DNA from 3 places in the Scandinavium manionii genome. Region 2 is predicted to be linked to each of the others. Evidence: predicted binding sites of a transcription regulator. Region 2 holds the regulator's gene; each other region holds the start of a gene.
The links. The regulator sigma-54, encoded in region 2, starts transcription at its own class of promoters, with help from an activator protein. The targets are predictions, from matches to a motif close to GTTGGCACANNTTTCGCTNT.
Positions count from the first base shown of each region.

Region 1: a site for sigma-54 is predicted at 3,157-3,176, ahead of glnK (P-II family nitrogen regulator). Genes of this name have one in related genera too.
Region 3: a site for sigma-54 is predicted at 4,736-4,755, ahead of glnA (glutamate--ammonia ligase). Genes of this name have one in related genera too.

Region 1 is NZ_JALIGC010000040.1:716,732-723,180, reverse strand. It holds gene MUU51_RS21165 (SmdA family multidrug ABC transporter permease/ATP-binding protein) at 1-1,202, shown strand, start outside; gene MUU51_RS21160 (SmdB family multidrug efflux ABC transporter permease/ATP-binding protein) at 1,195-2,973, shown strand; gene glnK (P-II family nitrogen regulator) at 3,229-3,567, shown strand; gene amtB (ammonium transporter AmtB) at 3,599-4,885, shown strand; gene tesB (acyl-CoA thioesterase II) at 4,968-5,828, opposite strand; gene MUU51_RS21140 (YbaY family lipoprotein) at 6,046-6,449, shown strand, end outside.
Region 2 is NZ_JALIGC010000036.1:320,428-326,876, forward strand. It holds gene MUU51_RS09430 (calcium/sodium antiporter) at 1-417, shown strand, start outside; gene kdsD (arabinose-5-phosphate isomerase KdsD) at 432-1,418, shown strand; gene kdsC (3-deoxy-manno-octulosonate-8-phosphatase KdsC) at 1,433-1,999, shown strand; gene lptC (LPS export ABC transporter periplasmic protein LptC) at 1,996-2,556, shown strand; gene lptA (lipopolysaccharide ABC transporter substrate-binding protein LptA) at 2,540-3,097, shown strand; gene lptB (LPS export ABC transporter ATP-binding protein) at 3,104-3,829, shown strand; gene rpoN (RNA polymerase factor sigma-54) at 3,877-5,310, shown strand; gene hpf (ribosome hibernation promoting factor) at 5,333-5,620, shown strand; gene ptsN (PTS IIA-like nitrogen regulatory protein PtsN) at 5,678-6,169, shown strand; gene rapZ (RNase adapter RapZ) at 6,203-6,449, shown strand, end outside.
Region 3 is NZ_JALIGC010000029.1:10,718-17,166, forward strand. It holds gene hemN (oxygen-independent coproporphyrinogen III oxidase) at 1-451, shown strand, start outside; gene glnG (nitrogen regulation protein NR(I)) at 498-1,907, opposite strand; gene glnL (nitrogen regulation protein NR(II)) at 1,919-2,968, opposite strand; gene glnA (glutamate--ammonia ligase) at 3,237-4,646, opposite strand; gene typA (ribosome-dependent GTPase TypA) at 5,027-6,449, shown strand, end outside.

The DNA.
Region 1 (6,449 bases), on a different contig from region 2:
CGTTCTCCGGTCTGAATGACCGCACGCAGGAAAGCCTGACCAGCATCCGCATGATCAAAGCCTTTGGTCTGGAAGACCGTCAGTCGGCGCAGTTTGCGGCCGATGCGGCAGATACTGGTGCGAAAAACATGCGTGTGGCTCGGGTGGATGCGCGTTTCGATCCGACGATTTACATCGCAATCGGTATGGCGAACTTGCTGGCGATTTCCGGCGGCAGCTGGATGGTGGTGCACGGCACTCTGACGCTCGGCCAGCTGACCAGCTTCATGATGTATCTCGGGCTGATGATTTGGCCAATGCTGGCGCTGGCGTGGATGTTTAATATTGTCGAGCGCGGCAGTGCCGCTTACACCCGAATCCGCGCCATGCTCTCCGAAGCGCCGGTGGTGGACGACGGTACGCAAATACTGACGCCCGATCGCGGCACGCTGGCGGTGAATATCCGCGAGTTCTGCTATCCGCAAACCGAAAAGCCGACGCTGCATAATGTGCAGTTCAACCTGCAGCCTGGTCAGATGCTGGGGATCTGCGGCCCAACCGGTGCCGGAAAATCGACGGTGTTGTCGCTTATACAGCGTCATTTTGACGTCACTGAGGGCGACATTCGTTTCCAGGATTTGCCTCTGACGGCACTGCAGCTCGACAGCTGGCGTAGCCGACTGGCGGTGGTCAATCAGACCCCGTTCCTGTTCTCCGATACCGTGGGCAGCAATATTGCGCTCGGCAAACCGGGGGCGACGCAGGAAGAAATTGAGCATGTGGCGCGGCTTGCCAGCGTGCATGAAGACATTTTACGTTTGCCGCAGGGCTATGAAACGGAAGTGGGCGAGCGCGGCGTGATGCTGTCCGGTGGGCAGAAGCAGCGTATTTCTATCGCCCGCGCGCTGTTGCTGGATGCTGAAATTCTGATCCTCGACGATGCGCTGTCTGCGGTCGATGGGCGCACAGAGCATCAAATCCTGCATAACCTGCGACAGTGGGGCGAAGGGCGGACGGTGATTATCAGTGCGCATCGCCTGTCGGCCTTGACCGAAGCCAGTGAGATTATCGTCATGCAGCATGGACATATTGCCCAGCGCGGCGAACATGAGCAGCTGGCGATTCAGTCCGGTTGGTACCGCGATATGTATCGTTATCAACAGCTGGAGGCGGCGCTCAACGACGTGCCGGAAGGGCAGCGTGAGGAGGAAGCCGATGCGTAGTTTCGGACAACTTTGGCCAACGCTCAAACGCCTGCTGGCCTACGGGTCGCCGTGGCGCAAGCCGTTAGGCATCGGGATGGTGATGATGTGGATTGCCGCCATCGCGGAAGTCACCGGCCCGCTGCTGATAAGTTATTTCATCGATAATATGGTGGCGAAAAGCTATCTGCCGTGGGGCATTGTTATCGGTCTTGCCGCATCGTACGTAGGTCTGCAGCTGTTGGCGGCATCCTTGCACTATGCGCAGTCGCTGTTGTTTAACCGTGCCGCTGTCGGCGTGGTACAACAATTACGGACCGACGTGATGGACGCCGCGCTGCGCCAGCCGCTCAGCGAGTTTGACGTGCAGCCGGTCGGGCAGCTGATTTCACGTGTGACCAATGACACCGAAGTGATTCGCGATCTTTACGTCACCGTGGTTTCTACGGTGCTACGCAGCGCAGCACTGATCAGCGCGATGCTAGTGGCGATGTTCAGCCTCGACTGGCGCATGGCACTGGTGGCGATCGCCATCTTCCCGGCGGTTATCGTGGTGATGCTGATTTACCAGCGCTACAGCACGCCAATTGTGCGTCGCGTCCGCGCCTATCTGGCGGACATCAACGACGGTTTCAACGAAGTCATCAACGGCATGAGCGTTATTCAGCAGTTCCGCCAGCAGGCGCGTTTTGGCGAACGGATGGGGGAAGCGAGCCGCTCGCACTACATGGCCCGCATGCAGACTCTGCGTCTGGATGGCTTTCTGCTGCGTCCGCTGCTGAGTCTGTTCTCCTCACTGATCCTCTGCGGCCTGCTGATGCTGTTTGGACTGAGCAGCACCGGCACGATTGAAGTCGGCGTGCTGTATGCGTTTATCAGCTACCTCGGGCGTTTAAATGAGCCGTTAATTGAACTCACCACTCAGCAGTCGATGCTGCAGCAGGCGGTGGTGGCGGGCGAGCGCGTGTTTGAACTGATGGACAAACCGCGTCAGAACTACGGCGCAGATGAAGCACCGCTGCAAAGCGGGTCGATCGACGTTGACGATGTCTCTTTCGCCTACCGTGGCGATCGTCTGGTGCTGCAGGACATCAACATTAACGTGCCGACGCGCAGCTTTGTGGCGCTGGTCGGGCATACCGGCAGCGGTAAAAGTACGCTCGCCAGCTTGCTGATGGGCTACTATCCGCTGAGCAAAGGCGAAATTCGCCTCGATGGACGCCCGCTATCGTCGCTGAGCCACGGCGTCATTCGTCAGGGCGTGGCGATGGTGCAGCAGGACCCGGTGGTGCTGGCCGAATCGTTCTTTGCCAACGTCACGCTGGGCCGTGATATCAGCGAGGAACAGGTTTGGCAGGCGTTGGAAACGGTACAGCTCGCAGAACTGGCACGCACCCTGAGCGACGGGATTTACACCCGACTCGGTGAGCAGGGCAATAATCTGTCGGTCGGACAGAAACAGCTGCTGGCGTTGGCCCGCGTGCTGGTGGATACCCCGCAAATTTTGATCCTCGATGAAGCCACCGCAAATATCGATTCCGGCACCGAGCAGGCGATCCAACAGGCGCTGGCGCTGGTACGACAGCGTACGACGCTGGTGGTGATCGCCCACCGTCTTTCAACCATCGTTGAGGCCGATACCATCATGGTGCTCCACCGTGGACAGGCGGTGGAGCGGGGCACGCATCAGCAACTTCTTGAAGCCAAAGGGCGTTACTGGCAGATGTATCAACTGCAACTTGCCGGGGAAGAACTGGCGGCCAGTATCGAAGAAGAAACGCTTATCGCCTGATGCACCACGATTAAGCAATTTACTCACACCAGCGCGCGCTGGTGCAAAAACAAAACTCACCTTGCACCGCAATGGTGCGTTTTGTTTTTCCTTCCTGCTTCTCATTTCCGTTAAGTCGAACAGCACTGCTCTACGCAGCCACAGAAAAGGCCAGAATCTTCTGGATGATCTCCGGTTTTAATTTCTGGCACGCCGATTGCTTTACCTCATAGGTGTTAGCTGCCGCCATTACCGAATTCTGACTGGAGGGGATCTATGAAGCTGGTTACCGTGGTGATTAAACCATTCAAACTCGAAGACGTTCGCGAAGCGCTGTCTTCCATTGGTATTCAGGGGCTGACCGTGACCGAAGTGAAAGGCTTCGGGCGTCAGAAAGGCCATGCCGAGCTTTACCGCGGTGCCGAATATAGCGTCAATTTTCTGCCGAAGGTGAAAATCGACGTGGCGATCGCCGACGATCAGCTCGATGAGGTGATCGACGTGATCAGTAAAGCGGCATACACCGGCAAGATTGGCGACGGCAAGATCTTCGTCGCCGAGTTGCAACGCGTCATTCGTATTCGTACTGGCGAAGCCGACGAAGCGGCTCTGTAACGCCTGGCACACAGTGATAGGGATCGAGAAAATGAACAAAACTCTACTGAAAATTGCCCCAGCTGTACTGGCACTGTTGCCGGGCCTGGCTCTGGCGGCGCCTGCGGTCGCCGATAAAGCTGACAACGCCTTTATGATGATCAGCACCGCGCTGGTGCTGTTTATGAGTATCCCCGGGATTGCGCTGTTTTACGGCGGCCTGATCCGTGGCAAAAACGTGCTTTCCATGCTGACGCAGGTCACCGTCACCTTCGCACTGGTTTGCGTGCTGTGGGTGGTTTACGGCTATACCCTGGCGTTCGGCACCGGCGGCAACTTCTTCGGCAGCTTCGACTGGGTGCTGCTGAAAGGCATCGAACTGAAAGCGCTGATGGGCACCTTCTATCAGTACATCCACGTGGCCTTCCAGGGTTCATTCGCCTGTATCACCGTCGGCCTGATTGTTGGCTCGCTGGCGGAGCGTATTCGCTTCTCCGCAGTGCTGATTTTCGTGGTGGTGTGGATGACCTTCTCCTACGTACCGATTGCGCATATGGTCTGGGGCGGCGGTTTGCTGGCCACGCATGGCGCGCTGGACTTCGCGGGCGGTACTGTTGTTCACATCAACGCCGCAGTTGCGGGCCTGGTGGGCGCATACCTGATTGGCAAACGCGTGGGCTTTGGCAAAGAAGCGTTCAAACCGCATAACCTGCCAATGGTCTTCACCGGCACGGCTATCCTGTACGTGGGCTGGTTCGGCTTTAACGCCGGTTCCGCAAGCTCCGCCAACGAAATTGCGGCACTCGCTTTCCTGAACACCGTAGTGGCGACTGCGGCTGCGATTCTGGCCTGGGTCTTCGGTGAGTGGGCGGTACGCGGTAAGCCTTCTCTGCTGGGCGCATGTTCTGGTGCAATCGCCGGTCTGGTGGCGGTCACTCCTGCCTGTGGTTACATCGGCGTGGGTGGTTCCCTGATTGTCGGTATCGCGGCGGGCCTGGCCGGTCTGTGGGGCGTCACTGCTCTGAAACGCTGGCTGCGTGTGGATGACCCATGCGATGTGTTCGGTGTACACGGCGTATGCGGGATTGTAGGTTGTATCCTGACCGGCATCTTCGCATCGACTTCACTGGGTGGCGTCGGCTATGCGGAAGGCGTGACCATGGGCCATCAGGTTCTGGTACAGCTGGAAAGTATCGGTCTGACGATTGTCTGGTCTGGCGTGGTGGCTTTCATCGGTTACAAACTGGCTGACCTGACTGTGGGACTGCGTGTTCCGGAAGAACAGGAACGCGAAGGTCTGGACGTCAACAGCCACGGCGAGAATGCGTATAACGCATAATTGCCAGCGTCCGACAGATTGAGTTATCTCCAGAGCGCAAGAAGCCTCCCATTGGGAGGCTTCTTTGCATTACGGCAAAGGGTTAATTGCGGTTACGTATTACGCCTTCCTGCACCGTAGAGGCAACCAGGGTGCCATCCTGAGTATAGAACTCGCCACGCACAAAACCGCGCGCGCTCGACGCAGAGGTGCTCTCCACGCTGTACAGCAGCCATTCGTTCATATTGAACGGGCGATGGAACCACATGGAATGGTCAATCGTTGCGACCTGCATCCCTTTTTCGAGGAAGCCCACGCCGTGCGGCTGAAGGGCAACCGGCAGGAAGTTAAAATCAGATGCATAGCCCAGCAGATATTGATGCACGCGGAAATCATCGGCCACCGTGCCGTTGGCGCGGATCCATACCTGGCGTTTTGGCTCAGCCGCGTGGCCCTTCATCGGGTTATGGAACTCGACCGGACGGATCTCCAGTGGTTTATCACACAGAAACTTCTCCTTCACCTGTGGGGGCAGAAGATGCGCCAGCTGGCGGGCAATATCGGTTTCGGATGACAGCGAATCAGGGGCAGGGGCCAGCGGCATCTGCTTTTGATGTTCGTAGCCCGATTCCGGCGCCTGGAAAGAGGCGGTCATATAGAAAATCGGCTTGCCGTTCTGGATAGCTGCCACGCGGCGGGCGCTGAAACTATTGCCATCGCGCAGTACCTCAACGTCATACACAATCGGTTTTTGGCTGTCACCTGGGCGTAAAAAGTAGCTGTGGAACGAATGCACCAGACGGTCGACAGGCACGGTTTCTTTAGCGGCATACAACGCCTGACCGACGACCTGGCCGCCAAATACCTGGCGTAAGCCCAGATCCTCACTTTGACCGCGGAACAATCCCTCTTCAATTTTTTCCAGATTTAACAGGGTTAGCAGATTAGAGAGAGCCTGACTCATAAATGTCCTCAAAGGTAAAAAGACCGCGTGCTGCGCGGGAATAGCCACAGTATAACGCAGTTTTCGAAGTGGTCCGATGGGTGCAATTATCTGAATAACGGCGCGATTACAGGCAAATATCTGAGATCTGTGCCACACTTACTGCGTCACAAATGTTTTAACCACTCACTCTTGCAGGATTTAATCCTGTGAGTGCATGGATGATAAGGAGAACATAATGAAACTCGTGCACATGTTAAGTGGTTTAGCGGTTGCGGTTGCACTGTCTGCCTGTGCTCAAAAAAGTGCGGATATCAAGACACCGGCACCAAGCCCGAACCCCTCTGAGGCTACACAACCTGCCATTCAGCAACCTAACGTTTCTGGTACCGCCTGGATCCGCCAGAAAGTGGCCCTGCCACCGGATGCGGTGCTGACGGTAACGCTGTCGGATGCTTCTCTGGCAGATGCGCCGTCGAAAGTGCTTTCTCAGAAAGTCACGCGTACGGAAGGGAAACAGGCACCGTTCAGCTTCGTGCTGCCGTATAACCCGGCAGATATTCAGCCAAACGCGCGGATCCTGTTGAGTGCGGCAGTGACCATCAACGATAAACTGGTGTTCATTACCGATACGGTGCAGCC
Region 2 (6,449 bases):
ATGGCCACGCGCATGGTGGTGGATAACGCCACCGTGTTGGCGAACTACTTCGCGATGAGCGAGCTGACCATCGGTCTGACGGTGATTGCCATTGGCACCAGTCTGCCAGAGCTTGCCACTGCCATCGCCGGGGCACGTAAAGGAGAGGACGATATCGCCATTGGCAATATCATAGGCTCCAATATTTTCAATATCGCCATCGTGATGGGTATTCCTGCGCTGGTCGCGCCGGGGCCGTTTAATCCGCTGGCGTTTAGTCGTGATTACGGTGTGATGGTGCTGGCCAGCATGATTTTTGCCCTACTGTGCTGGCGCCGTAAACCACAAATTGGCAAAGGTGCCGGGGCAATACTGACCGGGTGCTTTCTTGTTTGGCTGGCGTTCCTTTGGTGGGGCACGCCGTTTTTCGCAGAGTGAATCGGGATAACATTATGTCGCAAATAGATTTGCAGCCGGGTTTTGACTTTCAGCAGGCAGGCCTCGACGTGCTGGAGATTGAACGTGAAGGTCTGGCGCAGCTCGATCAGTTTATCAATCAGGATTTCGCCCTCGCCTGCGAAAAAATAGCCTACTGCGGCGGTAAAGTCGTGGTGATGGGCATGGGTAAGTCCGGGCATATTGGTCGTAAATTGGCGGCAACATTTGCCAGCACCGGCACGCCGTCGTTCTTTGTTCATCCTGGTGAAGCCGCTCACGGCGACCTCGGTATGGTCTCGCCGCAGGATGTCGTCATCGCGTTATCCAACTCCGGTGAGTCCAACGAAATTCTGGCGCTGATCCCGGTGCTCAAACGCCTGCATGTGCCGCTTATCTGCATGACCAGCCGCCCGGAAAGTAGCATGGGCAAGGCTGCGGATATCCATTTGTGCGTCAGCGTACCGAAAGAAGCCTGTCCGCTGGGCCTCGCGCCAACGTCGAGCACCACCGCGGCCCTGGTCATGGGTGATGCGCTGGCGGTTGCGCTGCTCAAAGCACGCGGCTTTACCGCCGAAGATTTTGCCCTTTCACATCCGGGTGGCGCGCTGGGCCGTAAGTTACTGCTGCGCGTAAACGACATCATGCACACCGGCGATGAAATTCCGCACGTCAGCCCTGATGCTTCCCTGCGCGACGCGCTGCTGGAAATCACACGCAAAAATCTCGGTCTGACGGTTATCTGCGACGATCAGATGAAAATCGAAGGCATTTTCACCGATGGTGACTTGCGTCGGGTGTTTGATATGGGCGTTGACGTTCGCGATATGAACATCGCGGATGTGATGACCCGTGGCGGCATTCGTGTCCGACCAGGGATTCTGGCCGTTGATGCACTGAATCTAATGCAGTCTCGTCATATCACCTGCGTCATGGTTGCCGATGGCGACCATCTGCTGGGTGTGATACATATGCATGATCTCCTGCGCGCTGGCGTAGTGTAAGTAAGGAAAAAACAATGAGTAATGCTGGCGCGTCGGTAACGACCTGCTATGGACCAGTCAGTTCAGAGGTCATGGAGAAAGCGCAGAAAATTCGTCTGCTGATCCTTGATGTAGACGGCGTGCTGTCTGATGGGCTGATATACATGGGCAATAACGGCGAAGAACTGAAAGCCTTTAACGTGCGCGACGGCTACGGCATTCGCTGTGCGCTGACGTCAGGCATAGAAGTTGCAATCATCACCGGACGAAAAGCTAAACTGGTAGAAGACCGCTGCAAAACGCTGGGAATTACACATCTGTGGCAAGGACAGTCCGATAAGCTGATTGCGTATCGTGAATTACTGGAAACCCTGTCCCTGCGTCCGGATGAAGTCGCCTACGTCGGTGATGACCTAATCGACTGGCCGGTGATGGCCGAGGTGGGGCTGAGCGTTGCGGTTTCAGACGCACATCCCCTGCTGCCACCGCGCGCGGATTATGTCACGCGTATCGCCGGAGGCCGTGGTGCCGTCCGTGAAGTGTGCGATTTGTTGCTGCTGGCTCAGGGCAAGCTGGATGAAGCCAAAGGGCAATCAATATGAGTAAAACCAGACGTTGGGTTATCATTCTGCTTTCGCTGCTGGCGCTGGTGCTTATCGGCTTCAATCTGGTGGACAAAGACGACACAGGTCCGGCGGTCGTCAACAATAACGACCCGACTTATAAAAGCGAGCATACCGACTCCGTGGTCTACAACCCAGAAGGGGCGTTGACCTACCGGTTGATTTCAGAACATGTCGAGTATTTCTCCGAGCAGGCCGTTTCGTGGTTTACCCGACCGGTTCTGACCACTTTTGATGTAAATAAAGTGCCGACCTGGTCTATCAAGGCTGACAAGGCCAAACTGACCAATGACCGTATGCTGTATCTGTACGGTCACGTTGAGATCAACGCCCTGACGGACGACTCTCAACTGCGCAAAGTTACGACGGATAACGCCATTGTGAATCTGGTGACTCAGGACGTGAGTTCGGACGATTTGGTGACGTTGTACGGTACAACATTTAATTCCAGCGGCCTCAAAATGCGCGGCAACTTACGCAGCAAAAACGCCGAGCTGATTGAAAAGGTGAGAACCTCCTATGAAATTCAGAAATAATAAATTCAGCTTTAAGCTTGCCCTTGCCAGCGTGTTGCTGGCATCCAGCCTGCCTGCGCTGGCCTTAACGGGTGATACCGATCAGCCGATCCACATTGAATCCGATCAACAGTCTCTGGACATGCAGGGTAACGTTGCGACGTTCACCGGCAACGTTATCGTCACCCAGGGCACCATCAAAATTAATGCCGACAAAGTGGTGGTCACTCGCCCAGCCGGTGTTAAAGGCAAAGAGACGATGGATGGCTACGGTAACCCGGCTACGTTTTACCAGATGCAGGACAACGGCAAACCAGTTAACGGCCATGCGTCGAAAATGCACTACGAAGTGGCTAATGATCTTGTCGTGCTGACTGGCAACGCGTATCTCGAGCAGGTCGACAGCAACATTAAAGGCGACAAGATTACCTATCTGGTGAAAGAGCAGAAAATGCAGGCGTATAGCGAAAAAGGTAAACGCGTGACGACGGTTCTGGTGCCATCGCAGTTGCAAGATAAGAGCAACAACACCACACCGGCTCAGCCTAAAAAGAGTAACTAATACGTTATGGCAACTTTAACAGCAAAGAATCTTGCGAAAGCCTATAAGGGACGTCGGGTCGTTGAAGACGTTAGCCTGACGGTGAATTCCGGCGAAATCGTCGGCCTGCTGGGCCCGAACGGGGCGGGTAAAACCACCACGTTCTACATGGTGGTCGGCATTGTGTCCCGCGATGCGGGTAACATCATCATTGATGATGACGATATCAGTATGCTGCCACTGCATGCCCGTGCCCGTCGGGGTATTGGCTATCTGCCGCAGGAAGCCTCCATTTTCCGCCGTCTGAGCGTGTTTGATAACCTGATGGCGGTGCTGCAAATCCGTGACGATTTGAGCAACGAGCAGCGCGTTGACCGTGCAAACGAGCTGATGGAAGAGTTTCACATTGAGCATCTGCGCGACAACCTCGGTCAGGCGCTCTCAGGCGGTGAACGCCGTCGTGTAGAAATCGCCCGCGCGCTTGCAGCTAATCCTAAATTTATTCTGCTGGATGAACCTTTTGCGGGCGTTGACCCCATTTCGGTTATCGACATCAAGCGTATTATCGAACACCTGCGCGACAGCGGCCTCGGCGTGCTGATTACTGACCATAACGTTCGCGAAACGTTAGCAGTCTGCGAACGCGCTTACATCGTGAGCCAGGGGCATCTGATTGCTCACGGTACGCCGGAACAAATCCTCCAGGACGAGCATGTTAAGCGCGTGTATCTTGGGGAAGACTTCAGACTCTGATAGGGTAGTGAATACAGACATTCTGGCCGGAGAAATTTGCCCTGATTATGAAGCAAGGTTTGCAATTAAGGCTCAGCCAACAGCTCGCCATGACGCCGCAACTGCAACAGGCTATTCGTCTGTTACAGCTTTCTACGCTCGAGCTGCAACAGGAACTTCAGCAAGCGCTGGAGAGTAATCCCCTGCTTGAGCAAACCGACCTTCACGAGGAAGTCGATTCACAAGAAGAAACCGATAACGACACATTTGATACGGTTGATGCCCTCGAGCAGAAAGAAATGCCCGATGAGCTTCCGCTCGACGCCAGCTGGGATGAAATCTATACCGCAGGCACGCCGTCCGGTACCGGCACCGATTATCAGGATGACGAACTGCCGGTCTACCAGGGCGAAACGACGCAGTCACTTCAGGACTATCTGATGTGGCAGGTTGGGCTGACGCCGTTTTCCGATACCGACCGCGCGATAGCCACGTCGATCGTGAACGCGGTTGACGACACCGGCTACCTCACCGCATCGCTGGAAGAGATCCTCGAAAGCATCGGCGACGAAGAGCTCGATCTCGATGAAGTCGAAGCGGTGCTGAAACGCATCCAGCGCTTTGATCCGATCGGCGTGGCCGCAAAAGATCTTCGCGACTGCCTGTTGATCCAGCTCTCCCAGTTTGCCAAAGAGACGCCGTGGCTAACGGAAGCCAAAACGATTATCAGCGATCATCTCCCCCTGCTGGCCAACCATGACTTCCGTTCCCTGATGCGCGTCACTCGCCTCAAAGAGGATGTGCTGAAAGAAGCCGTGTCGTTGATTCAGTCTCTGGATCCGCGTCCGGGTCAGTCGATTCAGACCGGCGAACCAGAATACGTCATCCCCGATGTGCTGGTGCGTAAAATCAGCGGCCGTTGGGCAGTTGAACTCAATTCCGACAGTATCCCGCGCCTGCAAATCAATCAGCATTACGCTGGCATGTGCAGCACCACGCGCAACGACGCCGACAGCCAATTTATTCGCAGCAACCTACAGGAAGCCAAATGGCTGATTAAAAGCCTGGAAAGCCGCAATGACACGCTACTGCGGGTGAGCCGCTGCATCGTCGAACAGCAGCAGGCGTTCTTTGATCAGGGCGAAGAGTTCATGAAACCGATGGTGCTGGCTGATATTGCCCAGGCCGTCGAAATGCATGAATCAACGATTTCACGCGTTACCACGCAAAAGTATCTGCACAGCCCACGGGGCATTTTTGAGCTTAAGTATTTCTTCTCCAGCCATGTGAATACCGAAGGCGGCGGCGAAGCGTCGTCCACGGCCATTCGCGCACTGGTGAGGAAGTTAATTGCCGCGGAAAATCCCGCGAAACCACTGAGTGACAGTAAGCTGACTACCATGCTGTCCGAACAGGGTATCATGGTGGCACGCCGCACCGTTGCAAAGTACCGAGAGTCTTTATCCATTCCGCCGTCAAACCAGCGTAAACAGCTGGTCTGACACAACCGATAAGGAAGACACTATGCAGCTCAATATCACAGGACACAATGTCGAAATCACTGACGCACTGCGTGAATTTTTGAACACCAAATTCGCGAAGCTTGAGCAGTTTTTCGAACGGATCAATCAAGTCTATATTGTGTTAAAAGTGGAAAAGGTGACTCATATCTCGGATGCCACCCTGCATGTTAACGGGGGCGAAATTCATGCCAGTGCGGAAGGGCAGGATATGTATGCCGCAATAGACGGTCTTATCGATAAGCTGGCAAGACAGCTGACCAAACATAAAGATAAACTGAAACAACACTAATTGTCCGGGCGTACGCCTGACCCGGTTGTTCGGGTTGGGCGGCACGCAGGTGAAATTATGATGAACAATGATTCCGCTCTGCAATTGAGCAATGTCCTTAACCAGGAATGTACCCGCAGTGCAGTTCACTGCCAGAGTAAAAAGCGTGCGCTGGAAATCATCAGCGAACTGGCCGCAAAACAGCTTGGCTTACCGTCACAGGTGGTATTCGAAGCTATTCTGACCCGTGAAAAGATGGGCAGTACCGGTATCGGCAACGGCATCGCCATTCCTCACGGCAAGCTGGAAGAAGATACTCTGCGTGCCGTCGGCGTTTTCGTGCAGCTCGAAACACCGATCGCCTTTGATGCGATTGATAACCAGCCGGTTGATCTGCTGTTCGCCCTGCTGGTGCCTGCCGATCAGACCAAAACGCATTTGCACACCCTTTCACTGGTGGCGAAGCGTCTGGCAGACAAAGCCATCTGCCGCCGGTTGCGTAGCGCACAGAGCGATCAGGAACTGTATGAAATTATCACCAGCGACGATAACGGTGATGAAGATGCCTAACGGTAACTCGGTTGTCTTAAGGAGAAACGACTGATGGTACTGATGATTGTCAGCGGTCGCTCGGGCTCAGGTAAATCTGTCGCCCTGCGTGCGCTGGAAGACATGGGCTTTTACTGTGTGGATAACCTGCCCGTCGTGCTGTTGCCCGAACTGGCGAAAAGCCTTGCTGACCGACAAATTTCTGCCGCGGTCAGCATTGATGTGCGTAACATGCCGGAATCTCCGGAGATTTTTGAACAGGCAATGGACAATTTGCCTGATGCATTCTCTCCGCAACTGT
Region 3 (6,449 bases), on a different contig from region 2:
CAATTTCCAGGGTTATACCACCCAGGGTGACAGCGATTTGTTGGGGCTCGGTGTTTCAGCCATCAGCATGATTGGCGACAGCTATGCGCAGAACCAGAAAGAGCTGAAGCGCTATTATCAGCAGGTAGACGAAAGCGGGAACGCGCTGTGGCGTGGCATTGCGCTCACCCAGGACGACTGCATTCGCCGCGATGTGATCAAGGCGCTGATTTGTAACTTCCGCCTTGATTTTGCTGATGTCGAGACGCAATGGGCGTTAGATTTCCAGCAATACTTTGCCGAAGATTTAACGCTGCTGGCGCCACTGGCGAAAGATGGGCTGGTGGACGTGAATGCGCAAGGTATTCAGGTGACGGCGAAAGGGCGGTTGCTGATCCGCAACATCTGCATGTGTTTCGATACCTATCTGCGCCAGAAAGCGCGGATGCAGCAGTTCTCACGCGTGATATAAAAAACGGGCCGAATGGCCCGTTTCACTATCAGCAATCTCAAACGGACTACTCCATTCCTAACTCTTTCAGCTTCCGCGTCAGGGTATTTCGACCCCAGCCGAGCAAGCGCGCGGCTTCCTGTTTGTGCCCCTGGGTATGACGTAGGGCGGTAGTTAGCAGCGTACGCTCCATTTCCGGTTGCGCTTCAGAGAGCAGGTTTTGATGACCGGAACGCAGCGCGCGGTCAGCCCACTGGGCCAGCAGCGTTGCCCAGCTGTCAGGCAGCGAATGAGATGGGCTGTCCGGCACGCTGCTCTCAAACAGCTCTGCGGGCAGATCCTGAATCAGCACTTCCTGACCGGCGGCCATCACCGTCAGCCAGCGGCAGGTGTTTTCCAGCTGGCGTACGTTCCCTGGCCACGCGAGGCGCGTTAATGCGGCTTCGGTTTCGGCATGAAGCTGTTTGGCTTCAACGCCAAGCTCGCGGGCCGCATCCTGCAAGAAATGACGCGCAAGACGCGGAATGTCTTCCCGGCGTTCGCGCAGCGGTGGCAGATGCACCCGGATGACGTTTAGGCGGTGGAATAAATCCTCACGGAATTTACCTTCCTGTACGCGCAGCTCAAGGTTCTGGTGCGTTGCCGCAATGATGCGGACATCCACTTTCACCGGCGCATAACCACCCACGCGATAAAACTGACCATCGGCCAGCACGCGGAGCAGACGCGTCTGCACATCCAGCGGCATATCGCCGATTTCATCTAAGAACAGCGTCCCGCCGTCGGCCTGTTCAAAGCGGCCCTGACGAATAGTATTCGCCCCAGTAAACGCGCCTTTTTCGTGGCCAAACAGTTCAGACTCAATCAAATCTTTAGGAATTGCCGCCATGTTCAGCGCGATGAAAGGTGATTTCGCGCGAGGGCTATGGCGATGCAGGGCATGAGCAACCAGCTCTTTACCGGTCCCGGATTCACCGTTGATCAGGACGCTAATAGACGAACGGGAAAGACGGCCGATAATGCGGAACACGTCCTGCATCGCAGGCGCTTCGCCAATAATGTCCGTTGTCGGCCCGTTGACCTGCACATTGCGCGGTTGCTGCTGTTCCTGATAGTGGCTAATCGCCCGTTCGACCAGTGCTACCGCTTCGTCGATATCAAACGGCTTCGGCAGATAGTCGAAAGCCCCTTGCTGGTAGGCGCTCACGGCCGCATCCAGATCGGAATGGGCCGTCATTATGATGACAGGGAGCATCGGATGGCGTTGTTTAATCTGTTTGAGCAACGCCAGCCCGTCCATACCAGGCATTCGGATATCAGACAGCAGCACGTCCGGCGTCTTGCTGGCCAGCGCGTCGAGCACTTCGCTACCACTTTCAAACGTGGTGCAGGTTAATCCTGCCCCGGTGAGCGCGCGTTCAAGCACCCAACGGATGGAACTATCGTCATCAACGATCCAGACTATCCCTCGTTGCATAAAATGCACCTCTATTTCCGAATGGGCAGGTAAACCGAAAATTCTGTATGGCCCGGCCAACTGTTGAACTCAATTTTGCCGGAGTGTTGATCGATCAAGCTTCGGGCGATGGATAAGCCCAGACCGGTGCCGCCTTCGCGCCCACTGACCATCGGATAAAACAGCGTATCCTGCAGGTGAGAGGGGATGCCCGGTCCGTTGTCTTCTACGTCAATGCGGGCGGTAAGACGGTAACGTACGCCGTGGAGCGTTAACTGGAACGCGGTACGGGTACGCAGAATAATTTCGCCGCCTTCCGGGCCCAGTGCTTGTAGAGCATTACGCACGATATTCAGTAAAACTTGCTCTATCTGGTCGGGATCGTGCGGTAATTCCGGTAAGCTTGGATCGTAATCACGTGTTAAACGCACGTTGTCCGGAAGCTCCATCGACACCAGTTTCACCACACGTTCAGCAACTTTGTGAATGCTTTCAGTGATATGCATTCCTGGCTGCTGTGGACCAAGAAGCCTGTCCACTAAATTGCGCAGGCGATCGGCCTGCTCAATGATAACTTTGGTGTATTCCAGCAGTGACGGATCGGGCAGCGCTTTACTCAAAAGCTGAGCCGCGCCGCGCAGGCCGCCAAGCGGGTTCTTGATTTCATGGGCCAGACCGCGCACCAAATCGCGTGCAGCGACCTGCTGAGCATGCTGCAGCTGTTCCTGGCTCAGACGACGCTGGTTATCCATCGGCGCCATCTCGAGCAGGATAAGGCCATCAGGCAGCCGTTGAGCGGTCAACGACAGAATGTGCGAGCGGCCATCAATGACCAACGTCACTTCGTTGTCCGTGAAACCCTGTCCTGCCAGCAGACTTTCCTGCATCAGGTCAATGTTCAGGGAAAAATAACTCAACAGTTCCGGCAGCGGTGTACCGAATAATTTACGCGAACTCTGGGCGAGCAGCTGCTGCGCTGCCGGGTTGGCGTAATGAACCGCCAGCTCGTCATCGACCAGTAGGATACTGTTGATTAAAGAATTGAGGATCTGCCCAGCATCGGGCAGCACGCCTGTTGCCATCCGGCAGTCTCCTGAAAGGTGTGCACCAATTTAGTGCATTATAGCGGTTTTCTTCCGCAAAGCGCCTGATATCAGACTGTTGCTGGAGAAAAAAGCCCATCCTAAGATGGGCCAAAAGTTTCCACGGCAACTCAATCTCCGTGTCCTTCACGCTGCAACAGTGTTGGCTGCCTTTGTTCGCCCAAATCACTTAGTGGACTAAGCTCATTGGGACTTACTCAGTTGCCGCCTTGTTACAACGCGAAAACCATCGGAGATGACTAACTTCTTAAACGCTGTAGTACAGCTCGAACTCTACCGGATGCGGAGTCATGCGAACGCGGTCGTTTTCTTCAACGCGCAGAGCGATGTAAGCATCGATCGCTTCGTCAGTGAACACGCCGCCCGCAGTCAGGAACTCGCGGTCTTCGTTCAGGCAGTTCAGTGCTTCTTCCAGAGAACCTGCAACCTGTGGGATCTCTTTCGCTTCTTCTGGCGGCAGGTCGTACAGGTTTTTGTCCATTGCTTCGCCTGGGTGGATCTTGTTCTTGATACCGTCAAGACCAGCCATCAGCAGAGCTGCGAAGCACAGATACGGGTTAGCCGCTGGGTCCGGGAAGCGCACTTCGATACGACGTGCTTTCGGAGACGCAACCACTGGGATACGGATAGATGCAGAACGGTTACGGGCAGAGTAAGCCAGCATAACCGGTGCTTCGTAACCCGGGACCAGACGCTTGTAGGAGTTGGTGGTTGGGTTCGCCAGGGCGTTGATCGCTTTAGCGTGTTTGATTACGCCACCGATGTAGAACAGTGCCTGCTCAGACAGACCTGCATATTTGTCACCCGCGAACAGGTTAGTACCGTTCTTGGACAGGGACATGTGGCAGTGCATACCGGAACCGTTATCACCGAACATAGGTTTTGGCATGAAAGTCGCGGTTTTACCGAAACGGTGCGCGACGTTGTGAACCACATATTTGTAGATCTGAATTTCGTCAGCTTTTTTGGTCATGGTGTTGAAGCGGGTTGCCACTTCGTTCTGACCAGCAGTTGCTACTTCGTGGTGGTGAGCTTCAACAACCAGGCCCATTTCTTCCATCACCAGACACATGGTAGAACGCAGGTCCTGTGCGGAATCGACTGGTGGAACCGGGAAGTAACCGCCTTTAACCGCTGGACGGTGGCCTTTGTTGCCGCCTTCGTATTTGGTGCCGGTGTTCCATGCGCCTTCGATATCATCGATAGCAACGTGGGAGCCGGAAATAGAGCTACCGAAACGCACATCATCGAACAGGAAGAACTCTGGCTCTGGCCCGAACAGAACGGTGTCTGCGATGCCGGTGGAACGCAGGTATTCTTCAGCGCGTTTAGCGATGGAGCGCGGGTCACGGTCGTAGCCCTGCAGAGTGCCAGGCTCAAGGATGTCACAACGAATGATCAGAGTAGACTCTTCGAAGAACGGGTCCATGACAGCAGTGGAAGCGTCTGGCATCAGAACCATGTCAGATTCGTTGATACCTTTCCAGCCACCGATAGAGGAGCCGTCAAACATTTTGCCTTCTTCGAAGAACTCGGCATTTACCTGATGAGCAGGAATTGTGACGTGCTGTTCTTTACCTTTGGTATCGGTGAAGCGCAGATCAACAAACTTCACTTCATGCTCGTTCAGCATCGTCAAAACGTGTTCAGCGGACATACTTAAACTCTCCCGGATTTGTCAGTGTCGTCGTGGTAACGAACTATTCTTGGCACTGCTTAATGTGGCGTTGTTGCCTTGAAAAAGATAAAGCGAAATCTGTGCCAACTTTTAAATACACCCCAAAAGGCGTTATGATGCGCACCATAGTGCAAAAGGGCTGCACCACGATGGATATCTTGCACCAAAATAGTGCTCATGTGTGAAATGCGGGCACTGTTTTGGTGCAATTTGCGTGATTAGGCCCTTTTTACTCTTCGTGAAAGCGATCACACGACAACTCTGCGATACTTGTTTGCAGAGGATGTTTGTGATCCTGTTTAGTCCTGCGATTAATCCGTGTACAATAACGCGCTATTTCTAATGCCTGAGGCAAAGTTGTGATCGAAAATCTGCGTAACATCGCCATCATCGCGCACGTCGACCATGGTAAAACTACCCTGGTTGATAAGCTGCTGCAGCAATCTGGTACTTTCAGTAACGAACGTGCTGAAGCCACCGAACGCGTGATGGACTCCAATGATTTGGAGAAAGAGCGTGGGATTACCATCCTCGCTAAAAACACCGCTATCAAATGGAATGACTACCGTATCAACATCGTTGATACCCCAGGGCACGCCGACTTCGGTGGTGAAGTTGAACGTGTAATGTCCATGGTAGACTCCGTTCTGCTGGTCGTTGACGCAATGGATGGCCCAATGCCGCAGACGCGCTTCGTAACCAAAAAGGCATTTGCCCATGGTTTGAAGCCAATCGTGGTTATCAACAAGGTTGACCGTCCTGGCGCACGTCCTGACTGGGTTGTTGATCAGGTCTTCGACCTGTTCGTAAACCTGGATGCGACTGACGAACAGCTCGACTTCCCAATCATCTATGCATCTGCACTGATGGGTATTGCGGGTAACGATCACACCGATATGGCGGAAGATATGACCCCGCTGTACCAGGCGATTGTTGACCACGTTAAAGCACCAAACGTTGACCTTGATGGCCCGCTGCAGATGCAAATCTCCCAGCTGGACTACAACAGCTACGTGGGTGTTATCGGCATCGGCCGCATCAAACGCGGTAAAGTGAAGCCGAACCAGCAAGTCACTATCATTGATAGCGAAGGCAAAACCCGTAACGGTAAAGTCGGTAAAGTCCTGGGCCACCTCGGTCTGGAACGTATCGAATCTGCTGAAGCGGAAGCTGGCGACATCATCGCAATCACCGGTCTGGGCGAACTGAACATCTCTGACACCATCTGCGACGTGCAGGCGGTAGAAGCGCTGCCAGCGCTGTCTGTTGATGAACCGACCGTAACCATGTTCTTCAACGTCAACACCTCTCCGTTCTGTGGTAAAGAAGGTAAGTACGTGACTTCACGTCAGATCCTCGACCGCCTGAACAAAGAGCTGGTGCACAACGTGGCACTGCGGGTTGAAGAAACCGAAGATGCGGATGCATTCCGTGTATCCGGTCGTGGTGAACTGCACCTGTCCGTTCTTATCGAAAACATGCGTCGTGAAGGCTTCGAACTGGCTGTGTCCCGTCCGAAAGTTATCAACCGTATGATCGATGGCCGTATGCAAGAGCCGTTCGAAAACGTAACTCTGGATATCGAAGAAACGCACCAGGGTTCTGTAATGCAGGCTATGGGTGAGCGTAAGGGCGATGTCAAAGACATGATCCCTGACGGCAAAGGCCGTATTCGTCTGGATTACCTGATCCCAGCGCGTGGCCTGATCGGCTTCCGTACTGAGTTCATGACCATGACTTCCGGTACTGGTCTGCTGTACTCCACCTTCAGCCACTACGACG